2 regions of the Caproiciproducens sp. CPB-2 genome follow, and region 2 is predicted to be linked to the other one. Evidence: a T-box and tRNA genes for the amino acid it is inferred to sense, from the RefSeq annotation. Region 2 holds a T-box; the other holds one or more tRNA genes.
The links. The T-box of region 2 lies ahead of tyrS (tyrosine--tRNA ligase). A T-box ahead of a tRNA ligase gene usually reads a tRNA of that ligase, here a tRNA-Tyr.

Region 1: it encodes a tRNA-Tyr, which carries the amino acid that the T-box ahead of tyrS (tyrosine--tRNA ligase) is inferred to sense. The anticodon was not compared.

Annotation. Positions count from the first base shown of each region.
Region 1 covers NZ_CP142860.1:340,240-348,089, forward strand. Annotated here, with positions in the region: gene agaC (PTS galactosamine transporter subunit IIC) at 1-102, opposite strand, end outside; gene agaB (PTS galactosamine transporter subunit IIB) at 199-678, opposite strand; gene VXK30_RS01620 (GntR family transcriptional regulator) at 911-1,627, shown strand; tRNA gene VXK30_RS01625 (tRNA-Pro) at 1,880-1,956, shown strand; tRNA gene VXK30_RS01630 (tRNA-Thr) at 2,282-2,357, shown strand; tRNA gene VXK30_RS01635 (tRNA-Tyr) at 2,553-2,638, shown strand; gene VXK30_RS01640 (cupin domain-containing protein) at 2,853-3,179, opposite strand; gene VXK30_RS01645 (transketolase family protein) at 3,549-4,502, opposite strand; gene VXK30_RS01650 (transketolase) at 4,503-5,348, opposite strand; gene VXK30_RS01655 (ribulokinase) at 5,363-7,033, opposite strand; gene VXK30_RS01660 (MurR/RpiR family transcriptional regulator) at 7,394-7,850, shown strand, end outside.
Region 2 covers NZ_CP142860.1:1,808,662-1,816,511, reverse strand. Annotated here, with positions in the region: gene VXK30_RS09065 (TlyA family RNA methyltransferase) at 1-314, shown strand, start outside; gene VXK30_RS09060 (NAD(+)/NADH kinase) at 316-1,173, shown strand; gene VXK30_RS09055 (arginine repressor) at 1,175-1,624, shown strand; gene recN (DNA repair protein RecN) at 1,630-3,312, shown strand; T-box leader at 3,343-3,579, shown strand; gene tyrS (tyrosine--tRNA ligase) at 3,627-4,856, shown strand; gene VXK30_RS09040 (YfhO family protein) at 4,972-7,635, shown strand; gene VXK30_RS09035 (ACT domain-containing protein) at 7,714-7,850, opposite strand, start outside.

The DNA.
Region 1 (7,850 bases), 1.5 Mb from region 2:
GATGATTGGCCGGAAAATAAACAAAGCCTCAAGCCAGAAGTCAACGCCGACTATAATTGCCATAATAGCGAGCGCAATGCCTTGAGCTAAAGTAATTGCCATTAGTTTTTCCCCCTTTATTTTTGTTCCAGAAGTTTCGCCATACGGTAAAAGCTGCCGATAATGCCGGTGATGTTCCCCCTTTCCTCTCCAATGGATTTATTTCTTGGGTATGTGCTCTTTGATGTCGCCCGGGACATCCTGAATATAGAGATCTACATTCATCGCCTGAATCGCCTGCAAATCCTCCATGTCTTTGTCATTGACATAGACTTTTTTGCTCAGCTGACGCTTGCCGCTGGTAAAATGCATGTTTCCCACATTGACTTCCTTAATGGGCACGCCGCCTTCCAGCAGAGTACGCACAGCCGCCGGCGTTCTGCAAATAATGAAGATTTTCTGGCTGGGAGCCGCTTTGCCGATGATGTCGATGGTCTTTTGCAAAGTGAAGAAACGGATCCCCGCACTGGAAGATTCAGCAGTCATTGCCATAAGCTGCTGCTGTATTTCATCGTGAGCCACGTCGTCATCTGCGACTAAAAGCAGATTTGCACCCAGCGTCGCCGTCCAGGTGACCCCCACTTGGCCGTGGACCAGGCGGTTGTCGATTCTCGTCAACAGTATGTTTGGATTTCCCACTTAAAATCACCCCTCGTTCAGTTGTTTCAGATTTGTTAGATAAGTTTTAACATATCATGAACAGAAATACAACAATTATGACTTTTTTTCAACCAGTTCAAAAACAGGTCTCAAATTTCAATCGATACCACTGGTACAATAGGTCTTTTTATGATAGAATAGAACCATGGTTTTTATTTAAATTGACGATGGTTTATTTGCTGTCGAAAAAGACGGGAAAGGAGTATATGCAATGCCGAATCTGCCGTTGTATCAGGAACTGCACGACCATATCCTGCAGTACATCAACAGCCACGAATACCCCGAAAACGGCCTGCTTCCGTCGGAGCGCGACATGTGCCAGATGTATAAAGTCAGCCGGTCGACCGTAAGGCAGGCGCTGGCTTTACTGGAAGAGGAGCACATGGTCTATACCATCCACGGCATCGGTACTTTTGTAAAGCCAAAGGTGTTTGAACAAAGCCTCTCCCAGTTTTATACCTTTACCGATGACCTGAAAAATAAGAATATCTCCTTTCACAGCCATGTCTTAAGCTATGAAACGATTACCCTCGGCCGAAGCCTTGCCCTGAAGCTCAGGGCGGAGAGAAGGGAAGCTTACCACAAGCTGGTGCGGCTTTGCTCGGCCCGCGACTATCCTCTGGTCATTGAAACCACCTATCTGCCGAAAAACCGGTTCGTGCATATCGATGTGGACGCGGTGGAAAGCCGGTCGCTTTATGATTACCTCAGCACCAAGTATGGGCTGAAGGTGGACCGCGCGACCGAAACCTTTATTCCCATCCTCCCGGACTCCGAACAGTGCGAGCTGCTGAAGATTTCCCCCAGAATCCCCTGCATTCTGCTGGAGCGCTTCAGCTATGAAGGGGATTGCCTGGTGGAATATACTTCCTCCGTGGTGCGGGGGGACAAATACGTTTTTAAAATTGAGCTGAATAACCGGAAGTAACTTTCGTCTTTTCGGCGGGTACGGCTGGCTTTGCTGTGCGCGAAGCCGGTGGAAGGCGAAAATTGAAAGGGAAAATCGTCCGGTTATAGTCTGCCAAAAAACTGCTAATTTTATAAATCCGCTTGACAATGACCCGCATATTACATATAATGATAGGGCTGCCCGATGATGCGGGCGCAGATTGACTGCCATTGACAGTGAAAGCTTTTAGCCGCATGGTGCGGGGGATTTCACCGTGCATATCGTCAGCGGCGAGGTGTAACTCAGCTTGGTAGAGTGCTTGGTTTGGGACCAAGATGCCGCTGGTTCGAGTCCAGTCACCTCGACCATAGAAAAAGGTCCGCAGGTGCGGGCCTTTTTCTATGGTAAAGCGATTGGTAAGCAGAAACAGCCGGTGCAGGTTAGGAGAAAAAGGACGGCAGCCTGCGCCCCGGGAAAGCCGGAGGGATTCGCGGTACGCGGGTTGAGCGTGCCAATACCCGAACCCTGTCACCTCGGCCAGAAATGGGACCCAGCTCATGGTGTTGGGCGCCATTTTTTCGTCGTAAGTGGTTGATTGGCGGAATCTGCCGGTACAGCCGGGAGAGACAGAAATTTCATCAAATTGCTTGACAAATAAACCGTAAGATGATATATTAGTCGAGTGCTGAAAATGCTGGCGTAGCTCAGTTGGTAGAGCAGCTGATTTGTAATCAGCAGGTCGGGGGTTCAAGTCCGTCTGCCAGCTCCAATTTTTACTCAGGTCTTAACCGGGCTTGAAGCCTAAGAGGGCATTTTGCGTTAAGAAAAGCTGCCGGTGGCAGGTTTTTAGCAAAATGTGGTGTAGCACCTATGGTGCAAGCCGTAAAAGCGCGAGCGAAGCGTGGCGGTTTTGTCCGTTTGCCAGCTCCATTTGCAAATAAGTGCAAACTTATCAATAGAATATGGGAGAGTTCCCGAGTGGCCAAAGGGGGCAGACTGTAAATCTGTTGCTTTATAGCTTCGATGGTCCGAATCCATCCTCTCCCACCAAAACCAAAAAAGACAAAAGTATATGCTTTTGTCTTTTTTGTGCTTGCAAATTATACTTAGCAAGTTTTTTCTTCTTAAAAATGATATAAGAAAAGCACCTCCGAAGAGGCGCTAGACGGATGTAAAATGTCATTATAATTTTTGCAACTGGGTTTTATACAAAGTTCATGGCACTTTATGCACTGCAGAGTATGCTTATACCGTGTGTACGGGGTCAGCTCTCGTACAAATCTCCACTGTTTTCCTTATTTAGTGTACCGTCGAGTTCAATCATCAAAAATTTCGTCAAAGATTTAACAACAGGCCTATGTCTCGTCCCTTTTGGAACAATGATCAATTCACCTTCATCAACTTCCAGGTGAAAACTCCCTTTGATAACATAAAATAATTCATCAGAATTTTCATGAATATGAAAATCCAAAGTGCGGTTTTCTACATTTACAACGCTTAGATTGTGACCGTTTAACCGCCCTATTTTTTCGTATACATACAATTTATCAACAGCATCTACCGCTGATTTGAGATTCACTTTTTTTAGCATAATTATCCTCCACTAAATAAAAGGGTTACACTCGCATTGTATTTCATAAACATTAGGGCAACTTAAAAGGAAGGGAGACACATTGTGCTCCTAATCGAAATCCATCATACATACAATCACGACATCGTACAAACCAAGAGCGATAACCGGCGAAAGCAAGGTGCACCCTTTGACTTTTTCCAATTTTATATGTGATGTTATCAGCGATTTAAAATAAGTATAGCAAAGCTATACATCTATATCAATAGATGTTCTGAAGAATAATAGATTATTTTAACGATATAAATTTCTTACTCCGGTATTTAAAAGCACTGCTTGGGCTTAAATCCCAAGCAGTGCTTTGTCAAAATGAAGTCTTTTTCACCTTAATTATAATGATTGCTTTGTAATGGCTTTCTTTGTCACCTCGACAATATGGCCGGCGTTCAGGCCGAACTCGTCCAGCAGGTCGACCGCCGGGCCGGAATGGCCGTAGACGTCGTTCACGCCGACCTTGATCACCGGAACGGGGAACGCTTCGCAGACAGCGCCGCACACCGCGTCGCCCAGTCCGCCAATGACGTTGTGCTCCTCGACGGTGATGATTTTTCCGGTTTCCTTCGCGGCCTTGATGATCAGCTCGCGGTCAAGCGGCTTGATCGTATGGATATTGATGAGCCGTGCGTCGATGCCCTGCTCCTCCAGTGTTTTGACCGCTTTCAGCGCACGGGAAACCATGAGGCCGGTGGCCACGATGGTGATATTCCTGCCGTCGCGCAGGGTGACGCCCTTGCCCAGCTCAAACCGATAGTCGTCGGCGTTGTTGAAGCTCTCCACCGCCAGCCTGCCGAGGCGGAGATAGACCGGGCCGTGATGCTCGATCGCCGCTTTGACGGCGGCCTTCATTTCATAGTGATCGGCCGGATTGAGCACGACCATACCGGGGATCGTCCGCATCAGCGCGATATCCTCGTTGCACTGATGGGTCGCGCCGTCCTCGCCGACGGAAATGCCCGCGTGCGAACCGACGATTTTGACATTCAGCTTCGGATAGCCGACGGAATTGCGCACCTGCTCAAAGGCGCGGCCCGCCGAAAACATGGCAAAGGAAGTGGCGAACGGGATCTTTCCGCAGGTCGCGAGGCCCGCGGCCACGCCCACCATGTTGCACTCCGAGATGCCGCAGTCGATAAAGCGGTCCGGACAGGCTTTCTTGAATACACCCGTCTTCGTTGCCGCGGCAAGGTCGGCGTCCAGCACAACCACCTGCGGATATTTTTCAGACAGCTCCGCCAACGCTTCGCCGTAGCTTTCTCTTGTTGCCTTTTTTACCATTTCAGCCATTTATTCCGCCTCCAATCCGGACAGTACCCTGTTCAGGTCCTGCATTGCCGTTTCATACTGTTCCGCGTTCGGGGCGGTGCCGTGCCAGCCCACCTGATTTTCCATAAAGGACACGTCTTTTCCTTTGACGGTCTTCGCAATAATCGCGCTCGGCCTGCCTTTTACGGTCCTTGCGTGATGGAACGCGGCTTCTATTTCGTCAAAATCGTGTCCGTTGATGACCTGAACGTCAAAGCCAAAGGAACGGAATTTTTCATCGATCGGCTCCGGTCCGCCAACTTCGGCGACGGAACCGTCGATCTGCAGTCCGTTGTTGTCCACAATCAGGCAGAGGTTGTCCAGCTTGTGGTGGGCCGCAAACATGGCCGCTTCCCAGACCTGGCCCTCTTCGATTTCGCCGTCTCCCAGAATGGAGTACACGCGGTAGTCCTTATGATCCATTTTCCCGGCGGCGGCCATGCCGCAGGCGGCGGAAACGCCCTGCCCGAGCGATCCGGTGCTCATGTCGACACCGGGGGTCCCCTTCATATCCGGATGTCCCTGAAGCATGGCGCCGATATGGCGCAGCTTCTTCATTTCCTCCATCGGGAAATAGCCTTTCAGAGCCAGGGTCGCGTACAGTCCCGGGGCACAGTGTCCCTTGGAAAGCACAAAGCGGTCCCTGTTTTCCTCTTTCGGATTTTTAGGGTCGATTTTCATCTCCCTAAAATACAGATAGGTGAAAAGGTCGGCCGCCGAAAGGCTTCCGCCCGGATGCCCCGATTTCGCGTTGTATACGCCCTCGATCGCTCCCATTCTCACTTTGCACGCCAGTTTCTGCAATTGATTTTTTTCCGTTTTGTTCATACTTGGCACTCCTATCACTGTTGACCGCTGAATTCTACAAAATTTCCAAATTTCAAAAACTTTTCATAAGTTTTTGCATAGGCGGCAACATATTCTTCACGGGGGTAATAGTCCGTTATGTAGTCTTCGCAAATATGGACCTGTGCTTCCGGAATTGAGGAATAAATTCCGGCGGCAACCGATGCATAGATGGCTGCGCCACGTGCGCAGGCCTGAGTTGCTGCGGAAATGTGAATCGGACGGTTAAGAACATCTGCCATCAACTGCATGGAATAAGAAGATTTGCGGGCAATGCCGCCGACCGCAATGATTTCTTTAATTTCTATTCCTGCCGATACCAAGCTGTCGAAAATAGTTTTGGAACCAAAACATGCCGCCATTGATAAAGCTTCAAAAATATCGGGAGCTTCCGTACCAAGCTTCAACCCGTATATACCACTTTGCAGTGTTTCATTAATATTTGGATATCTTCTTCCGTTGAACCAGTCCAAAGCTACGATATTGGATACTTTAGGGACGGAATGTATATTTTTCTCAAGCGTGGAAATCATTTTTTCCTGAAGTTCTTCTGTTAATTTTTCTTTTTGTTCGTCCGTGATAAGGGAAGTATGGTTTAAAATATTATGTGTTGGCCACATCAACGTTTTGCGAAGCCACGCAAAAATGTCGCCGAATGCCGCTTGACTGGCCTCAATCCCTACATAGCCCGGTATGATGGAGTCTTCTGCCTGTCCGCAAAGCTGCTTTAAATTTTTGCCTTTTAAATTATCGTATTTTTCAATCAGCATATCGACTGTGGAGGTACCCACAACTTTTACAAGGGTAGTTGGTTTGATCCCTGCGCCAACCGCACCGGCATGCGCGTCAAAGGAACTTCCGCCGACAACAGCTTTTTCACTGATTCCCAACTTGTCGGCCCATTCTTTTGATATTGGCCCGAGACAGGTTCCCGCATTTTGCGGGCCGCTGCCGTAACGCCTTGCAACAACTCCCAGATAAGGATCGATGCTGCTCAGGCAATCTGTCGAGGGCAGCCCGTTAAATTCGCTGTTCCAAAGTGCTTTGTGACCGGCAGCGCAGGAACAGCGGTACATCGTCAGAGGGTCTGTGTGATGGGTAAGAACGGCCGGAATCCAGTCGCTGTGCTCCACCCAGGACCAAGCTGCTTCTTTCACACGCGAATCAACACGCGAAGTGTGAAGTATTTTGGCCCACCACCATTCGGAACTGTAGGTGCCTTGAAATTTGAGATAATCGATTCCGTTGAAATTGGACAATCTATCATTAATTTCCTGAGCTTCTTTTATAGCGGTATGGTCCTTCCATAAATGAAACATTGCGTTGGGGTTTTCATGGAATTCATCCAAAAGGGCTAAGGGAATCCCCTCTCTGTTTACCGGACAGGGAGTTGACCCCGTTGTATCAACGGAGATGGCGTAGACGTGTTCGCCTGCGTTTGGTCCACATTCAAGAACGGCCTGTTTAACGCATTTTTCAAAAGATTCCAGATAATCCAGCGGGTGTTGCCTGAATTGATAATTTTCCGGTTCGCAATATTTCCCTTCCGCCCACCTTGGATATGCGCATACAGCTTCCCCTTTAGTTTCACCCGTTATAGCGTTTACGACTATTGCGCGAACAGAGTCACTTCCAAAATCTGCACCAATCACCAATTTGGTCTCCATGAAAAAGTCCTCCTTATATTATACGGTTGAATATTTGAAATAATAATTCAACCAATATGATGTCTGGCTAAAAACTCACTTTTCACATTAAATATAATCTACAGAAAGGAGCTTGTCAAGCAAATTATGAATTAAATATTCACGATAATCTCAAAAAATCAACTAAAAAGAATAGAAAAATATTAATTTTTTAAAAACTATTGACATTCTTAGCAAATAAAGATATTATAACTGCATACGAATGAAATATTCATTCACGACGAATTTCAGAGAAAGATTTGCAATCAGACTCCGAATAAGTTTGATAAGGGGGCGATCGGCATAGATAATATTAGCGTCGAAAATACCGGAACTTTGGTATTGGTAAAAAACATGCAGCATAAACTAACATCTCAGCAGAAAAAAGTGGCGATGTATGTAATTGCAAATCCTGCAAAAACGCTGGATTTGACGGCGGCGCAGCTGGCAGAGGAAATCTCGGTCAGCGAAGCAAGTGTTGTTCGTTTTTCAAAAGAAATTGGCTTTAAAGGATACTATGAGTTTAAGATCCATCTGGCAAAAGATCTTGGCGCGGATAATGAACAGCCGGTTCCTGAAAGCATTTTGAGGACGGACAGTTCTATGGATGTGTTTCAAAAAATTATGGCTTCTGAACAGGAGGATTTGAAGTACACTACTGAAATGCTGAATAAGGATGACTTCATTAAAGCGGTGGACATGATCAATAAAGCGGAAAAGATCGCCTTTTTCGGGATAGGAAGTTCGTATGTGGTCGCTTATGATGCTTTTTGGCACTTTTCCAATATCGGAAAAAAGG
Region 2 (7,850 bases):
GGGAGTTCATGGCGGAAAACGCGCAGGCCGTCTGCCTGATCAAGCCCCAATTTGAAGCGGGGCGGGGGAAAGTAGGCAAAAAAGGCGTGGTGCGCGATCGGGCGGTTCACCAGGAAGTGATTGAAAAAATAACCGGCTTTGTGCTGGAACACGGGTTTTCCGTTCTGGGCCTGACTTATTCCCCGGTAAAAGGGCCGGAGGGGAATATTGAGTATTTGGTTTACCTTCAAAAATCGGAGAAACCGGAAAGTGTTCCGTTGAACATAGAAGCATTGGTGGAAGAATCCCATCATACATTAAACGGTGGTGAATAATTTGAAAATAGCGATCATGCCGAATCTAAGCAAGCACAACGCACAGCTTCATACTACGCGGGTAGCGGAAACGCTGCAAAAATTCGGTGCGGAGGTATGCATGCGATTAAACCTGAAAAGCTGTTTTCCAAATTCACACATTGTTTTTTACGATGATTTTGATAAAATGATGTCCGACTGCGACGCTGTCATTGCCGTTGGCGGCGACGGAACCATCATTCACTCTTCCCGGCATGCCGCCGTGGCGGAAAAGCCGATTTTGGGCATCAATGTGGGGCGGCTTGGTTTTGTCGCCGGGCTGGAAACGGACGAGCTTGACAAGCTTAAAAAGCTGATCGACGGGGACTATACCATCGAAAACCGTATGATGCTGGAAATCCAGCTGGTCAATCAGGGGAAAGAGGAAACCCATTTGGCGCTGAACGACGCGGTAATCGCCCGCGGAGCGCTTTCCCGGATCCTGGATATCACCGTTCACTTCAATGATAAAAATGTCTGTGAATACAGGGCGGACGGCCTGATTATTTCCACTCCCACCGGCTCGACCGCGTATTCCCTTTCCGCCGGCGGCCCCGTGATCGACCCGAGCATCAACTGTATTCTGCTTTCGCCGATCTGTCCGCATTCCCTGCTGACAAGGCCGGTTATTTTCGGGCCGGACGCTAAGCTGAGCGTAACGGCGTGTTCCCACTATAAAAGCGAGATTATTTTGTCCGTGGACGGAGACACTTTTATTCGGATTGCGGATAATCAGAAAATTAATTTTTGCCGTTCGGAGCGTATGGTGAGAATTATTAAACTAAAAGACGATAATTTTTATGAGGTAGTGAACGAAAAATTAGCCGAGAGGAGAAATTGAATTGAAAACACGACGACACGCAAAAATCCTTGAATTGATTAACGAATACGCGATTGATACTCAGGAAGAACTGCTGCGCCGCCTGCGCGAAGACGGTTTTGAAGTAACCCAGGCCACCGTTTCCCGCGATATTAAAGAGCTCAGGCTGATCAAGACTCTGTCCCACGACGGAAAATACAGATACTCCACCGGCAGAAGCAACACGGCCGATTACTCCTCTAAATTTTATTCCCTCCTTTCCGATTCTGCAGTGCAGATTGACTACGCATGCAATCTGGTGGTAATCAAATGCCATGCGGGCATGGCGCAGGCTGTTTGTGCGGCAATGGACACCATGCACTGGCAGGGCTCCGTCGGCACTCTGGCCGGGGACGATACCATTTTTATTGCGATGAGGGACGAAGACCATGCACAGCAGCTGGTTGCTGAACTTAAAAAAATGGTTGGGTGATTGCAATGCTTTCTCAGCTTTACATCGAAAATATTGCTGTGATTGAAAAGACCGGGATCGATTTTCACCCCGGCCTGAACGTTCTGACCGGAGAAACCGGAGCCGGAAAATCCATTGTTATTGATTCCATCAACGCAATTTTGGGGGAAAGAACCTCGCGTGAGCTTGTGCGGACCGGGGCTCATTCCGCTTTTGTCACCGCCGTTTTTTCCGACCTTGGGGAACAGGCCGTCCATAAGCTGGCGGAATTCGGCTATGCGCCGGAAGAAGACGGTTCCGTCATGATTCAGCGCGAAATCCATACCGACGGCAAAACCGTGTGCCGAATTAACGGCCGCCCGGCAACCGTATCCGTTTTGAAAGAGATCGGGGTCGTGCTGATCAGCATTCACGGCCAGCACGAGAGCTACGACCTGCTGTCGCCCGATTTACATATCCGGTACATCGACCGCATGGGCGTGCCCGAGGCACTGCTCTCGGAGTATCGCGCCGCTTTCAGCAATATGCAGCATATCAAAAGCGCTTTGGACGCTTTTGATATGGACGAGGCGCAGAAAGCGAGGCAGATTGATCTGCTGACCTATCAGGTCAACGAACTGGAGGCCGCCGGTCTGCGGGCCGGCGAGCAGGAAGAACTGAATAAAACCCGTACCCGCTATTTAAACAGCGAAAAGATTGCCTCGGCGATTCATACGGCGCAATCGGCCCTGAACGGGGAAGAAAGCTTTGACGGAGCTTTGTCCGCTGTTGTTTCGGCTTCGGACGCTCTGTCCGAAACGGAAAAATACCTGCCGGAAATCCATGAGCTTTCCGAAAGAATCAAAAATATCCGCTACGATCTGGAGGACTGCGGCGAAGAGCTCCGCGGTTTTTCCTCGGAACTGGAATATGATCCCGCAGACCTTGAAAGGATAGAGGACAGGCTGGACGTCCTCTATCGCCTTGGCCTGAAATACGGCGGCTCCGTGGAAAATATGATCGGTTTTCTCGAAACATCGAAGGCCCAGCTGGAGGACATCCAGCTTTCGGATGAAAAAATCCTGCAGATGACAAAGGAATATCAAAAGGCGAAGGCGGAAGCGGAAAGACTTGCGAAAAAGATTTCCGGCTGCCGCAGAGAGGCGGCACGGGCCTTTACGAAAAGGGTAAAGGAAGAGCTCCGCTTTCTCGATATGCCGAACATCGATTTTCAGGTACAGCAGGAGGACTGCCCACTGAATCCGTTCGGCTGCGACAAGCTTCAGTTCCTGATTTCGGTGAATGCGGGCGAACCGGCCAAGCCGATCGCAAAAATCGCTTCCGGCGGCGAGCTTTCCCGCATTATGCTTTCCATTAAGACGGTGCTTGCCGGGAAAGACGACATTGACACGTTGATTTTCGACGAGGTCGACACCGGCATCAGCGGAAGCGCGGCGCAGAAGGTCGGTTTAAAGCTGCATGAGGTCGCGGGCCACCGTCAGGTGATCTGCGTAACGCATCTGGCGCAGATAGCCGCTTTGGCCGACACACAGTTCTTAATCAAAAAGCAGGTCCGGGAGAACAGAACCTTCACCGACGTGGCTGAGCTGGATTACGAGGGAAGGAAACAGGAACTGGCAAGAATTATGGGCGGGGCGCAGATCACGCCGCTGCTGCTGGAAAATGCGGCCGAAATGCTCAGGCTTGCCAAAAAGCATGGCTCGTCTTGACAATGCGGAGGGAATTGGGTATAATGCAGTATAATGACATTGATGGGAAGAAGTAAGCCAAAAAGACGGCAAAGAGAGCCTGCGGCTGGTGTAAGCAGGCGCGTGATTTGGCTGAAATACATCCCGGAGTCGCCAGATTGAACGGTTTCTATTAGATTTGGCCGTGAAAGCGCACGTTATAGCGCGTGGGTATTTTTGTACCCGTAAGGCCGTATCCGCGAGGCTACGGTGAACTGAGGTGGTACCGCGGTTGATTCCGCCCTCTGCAAATAAGCAGGGGGCGTTTTTTATCCCCCTGAAATGGAGGATTTTTTATGGGAGTTTTCGAAGAACTCAAAGCAAGGGGCTTGATTGCCCAGATGACGGACGAGGAGAAGATTCAGGATCTTCTCAACAATCACAAAACCACATTCTATATCGGGTTTGATCCGACAGCCGACAGCCTGCACGTAGGCCACTTTGTGCAGATTATGGTCATGGCGCACATGCAGAGAGCCGGCCATACGCCGATTGCGCTGTTCGGCGGCGGAACGGGCATGGTCGGCGATCCTTCCGGAAAATCCGATATGCGCAAAATGCTGACCAAAGAGGAAATCGACCACAATATCGCCTGCTTCCAAAAGCAGATGTCCCGTCTGGTTGATTTTTCGGAAGGCAAAGCGATTATGGCCAACAACGGCGACTGGCTTCTGAATCTGAATTATATTGAGTTTTTGCGTGATGTCGGCGTGCATTTTTCCGTCAACCGCATGCTTGCCGCGGAATGCTATAAGCAGCGTCTGGAAAGGGGACTCTCTTTCTTTGAGCTGAACTATATGATTATGCAGAGCTACGACTTTCTGGAGCTGAATCACCGGTACAACTGCCAGCTGGAGCTTGGCGGCGACGACCAGTGGAGCAATATTATCGGCGGCGTCGAGCTCATTCGCCGCAAAGAGGGGAAGGAAGCCTACGGCATGACGTTTACCCTGCTGACGACCAGCGAGGGCAAAAAGATGGGCAAAACCGAAAAGGGCGCCGTTTGGCTGGACCCCGAAAAGACCACGCCGTTTGACTTCTACCAGTACTGGCGAAATATCGGTGACGACGACGTTATCAAATGCCTGAAAATCCTTACGTTCCTTCCGCTGTCGGAAATCGATGAGCTTGCGAAGCTGGAGGGCGGGGAGCTCAACAAAGCCAAGGAAATTCTTGCGTTTGAGGTCACTAAGCTGATTCACGGCGAGCAGGAAGCGTTAAAGGCGCAGGAAGGTGCGCGCGCGCTGTTCGGCAGCGGCGAGAACACGGACAACATGCCTTCCACGGATATTACTTCATCCGATTTTACCGATGGGGAAATCGGCGTGCTTGATCTGCTGGTCCTGACAAAGCTGGCGCCTTCCAAAGGAGAGGGGAGACGTCTGATCGATCAGGGCGGTATTTCAGTCGATAGCGTGAAGATCCTTTCCAGCACGGAGAAACTTTCCCTGAACCGTTTCGAGAAAAAATATGTGGTGATCAAAAAGGGGAAAAAGGTGTTCCACAAAGTCAATCTGGTTGATTAACGCAAAAATTTGCTTTGCCCGCCGCCGAAATTTCGGCGGCGGGCTGTTTTGATTGATTTTCATCCGGTAATTCCTTATAATAGGTACATTGACAAATGTTGGAGGATTCATCCAGATGAAAAAAAACGGCTCTTTGTTGTTGGCGCCTGCTTCGGTGATGGTGATTATGCTTTCGGTATTTTTTGTAAGCAGGATGTTTCCTTTTGGATACAACACTCTCTCATGGTGCGATATGGACCAGCAGGTCATCCCTTTTCTGATGGACTTTAAAGATATCCTGTCCGGAAAAGCAAACATGTTTCTGAATATGCAGAACGCCGGGGGCATGAGCTTCTGGGGCGTATTCCTGTTTTTTATCAGCAGCCCGTTCAGCTTTCTGGTTGCCTTTGTCAATAAGGCCGATTTCTATCTTTTCATGAATATTCTGGTCCTTCTGAAAATGATGGCATGCGCGTTTACGGCAAGCCTCTTTTTTCGCTTTCGATTCAAAAAGCTCGGTGTGCTGCAAAACACGGCGATCTCCGTGATGTATGCCTTCTGCGGCTACGCCATGTTTTACTACCAGAACCACGTATGGCTGGACGTCATGTACCTTTTCCCGATTCTTCTGATCGGCCTGATCAAGCTGGCTGACGAAGGAAAAATCCTGTGGTATGTCCTGTCTTTTTCAGCGATACTGACAGTGAATTTCTATCTAAGCTATATGGTATCCATTTTTTTGGTACTGGCATCCGGAGTCTATGTCTGTTTCTTCGCGAAAAAGGGGACACGCCGGAAAAATATTTTGCTTCTGGGAGTTTCCACCCTGATTACCGCTTTGATTACCGCCGTGGTCTGGCTTCCCTCCCTGATGCAGTATACGGCTTCCGCCAGAACCAGCGACCTGTTTACGAGCTTAAGAGTGGGTGGGCTGATTTCCAGACTGGACACGACGTTTACCGTGATTCTGTGCTCGGGTGCGATCTTTGCCGCGCTGATTGTCTATTTGTTTTTTGCGAAAAGGCTTCCGCCGAATACGAACTTTGTGTTTTTCCTGTTTATCCTGACAATGATACCGGTTTTCATAGAACCGATCAATAAAATGTGGCAGACCGGAAACTATCAGGCTTTTCCGGTCCGCTACGGATATATCACCATTTTTTTCGGCCTGATTCTGCTTGCCGCCGTATTATCGGAAATCAATCAGGAAAACCGCCTTACGTCAAGCAGCCCGCTGGCCGTATTTGGCGGGATGCTGGCGGTCAGCGCCGTATTCCTTGCGGAATGCCTGATTTTTTATAAGGAGTATGATGTCGTCAGGATTTACACGGAAACCCTGTGGGGAAACAGCGCAAGCTTCCGGCTTCTGCTCCTGTTTTCTCTGGTCGCGGGACTTGCGTATCTCGTCCTTCTGCTGCTCTACCAGTTCAGGCTGCTGGGTAAAACCGCATTTTCCGTCCTGCTGTGCATCATGGTTGTACTGGAATGCGTATTTAATTCCGGCGTTTACGTGGCTTCCGCCGCCAACAACGGGAAAACCGAGGCAGCCGTCATCGATCTGAGCGGCCGGATCGGGGATGACTCCCTTTACCGCGTAAAATCCGAAGAAAAATACTTCGACGTAAACCTGATGGGCAGCCTGGGGTACCATACACTGAGCCATTATACGTCGCTGACGGGCGAAAACTTTATGTATACCATGAAGAAGCTCGGCTATTCGTCCTACTGGATGGAAGTCAACTCAAACGGCGGCACCAAGCTGACTGACGCCATAATGGGGAACCGGTACACGATTCTCCGCAGGGGAACTTCCTTCAGCAAGGAGCAGAAGGTTTTTTATCAAAATGAGAAATATGAGATCAGAGAAAAAGAGGACACTCTTCCCGTCGGATTTGTTGTTCATTCCGATGACATTCAGGCATTCAGCACTCTGCCGGACACGACCCGCCTCAACATTCAGCAGTTTGTCTTTGAATCCCTCTTTCATACACAGGACAAGCTGTTTACCTATTACGAGCCGACCCTTCTGAATAATATCGCCTATACTGCCGGCGAAAGATATTCTCTTACTTTTCCGGACAACAGCGCCGAGGGGTCGGTGGTTTACCGGATTCCGGTTCAGGGAACGGAAACGCTTTATTTCGACTGCTTTGACAGGCTGTCAAACAGCCTGATCGAGCATATCAACTCAAGCTTCAATATCCTAATAAACGGGATGACCGTACAGGACGATTATCCGAATCAAAGCAGTAACGGACTCCTGAATCTCGGCACCTTCCGCGACCAGACGGTGGAAGTGGAAATCCAGGTTTTAAAAGAAGTCGACGTGAAATCCTTTGGAATCGCCGGACTTAAGGACGATGTTTTAAAGAAAGCGGTCAGCGGTACCGCCGCCGCGCAGCTGAAGCAGTCCGGGAACCGGATTACCGGCACTGCGGACGCGGCCGACGACCAGTCCTATCTCTTCCTTCCGATTACGGACGGCAGGGGATATACCGCGACTGTAAACGGGAAAAAGACCGATATCAACTGCGTGCTGGATTCCATGATGGCGATCAGGCTGGACAAAGGAAAAAACGAAATCTCCGTTTCTTATATTCCGCCCGGGTTTTCCTTGGGAAGCTGTTTATCCGCCGCGGGGATCGCTGCTCTGATTCTTTTCCTGATATTTCTGAGAAAAGGACTCTACCGTAAAATTCGGTTCCTGGAACTGCCGGCGGTTTTCTTATTTACGGTTTTGTTCATCGGCGTTTTTGTCGCGGTTTATATTTTCCCCGTAGTCATCTATTACTGGAGGTAAAAAATCCCTTCCGCTGCCAGCAGATCATACTGCCTGACGGAAGGGATTATTATTTTATAGAAAACAGGAAGCAGGCTTTTATTTCTTCAGACACTTTTCGATTTCGTTCAGCGTCTGGTCAAAATCCGCCGCCGTAACCAGCAGGGAGATGTCTACCTCAGAGGTTGTGATAATCCGTACGTCCGTTTCGCTCTTCGCCGCCGCCGCAAAAACCT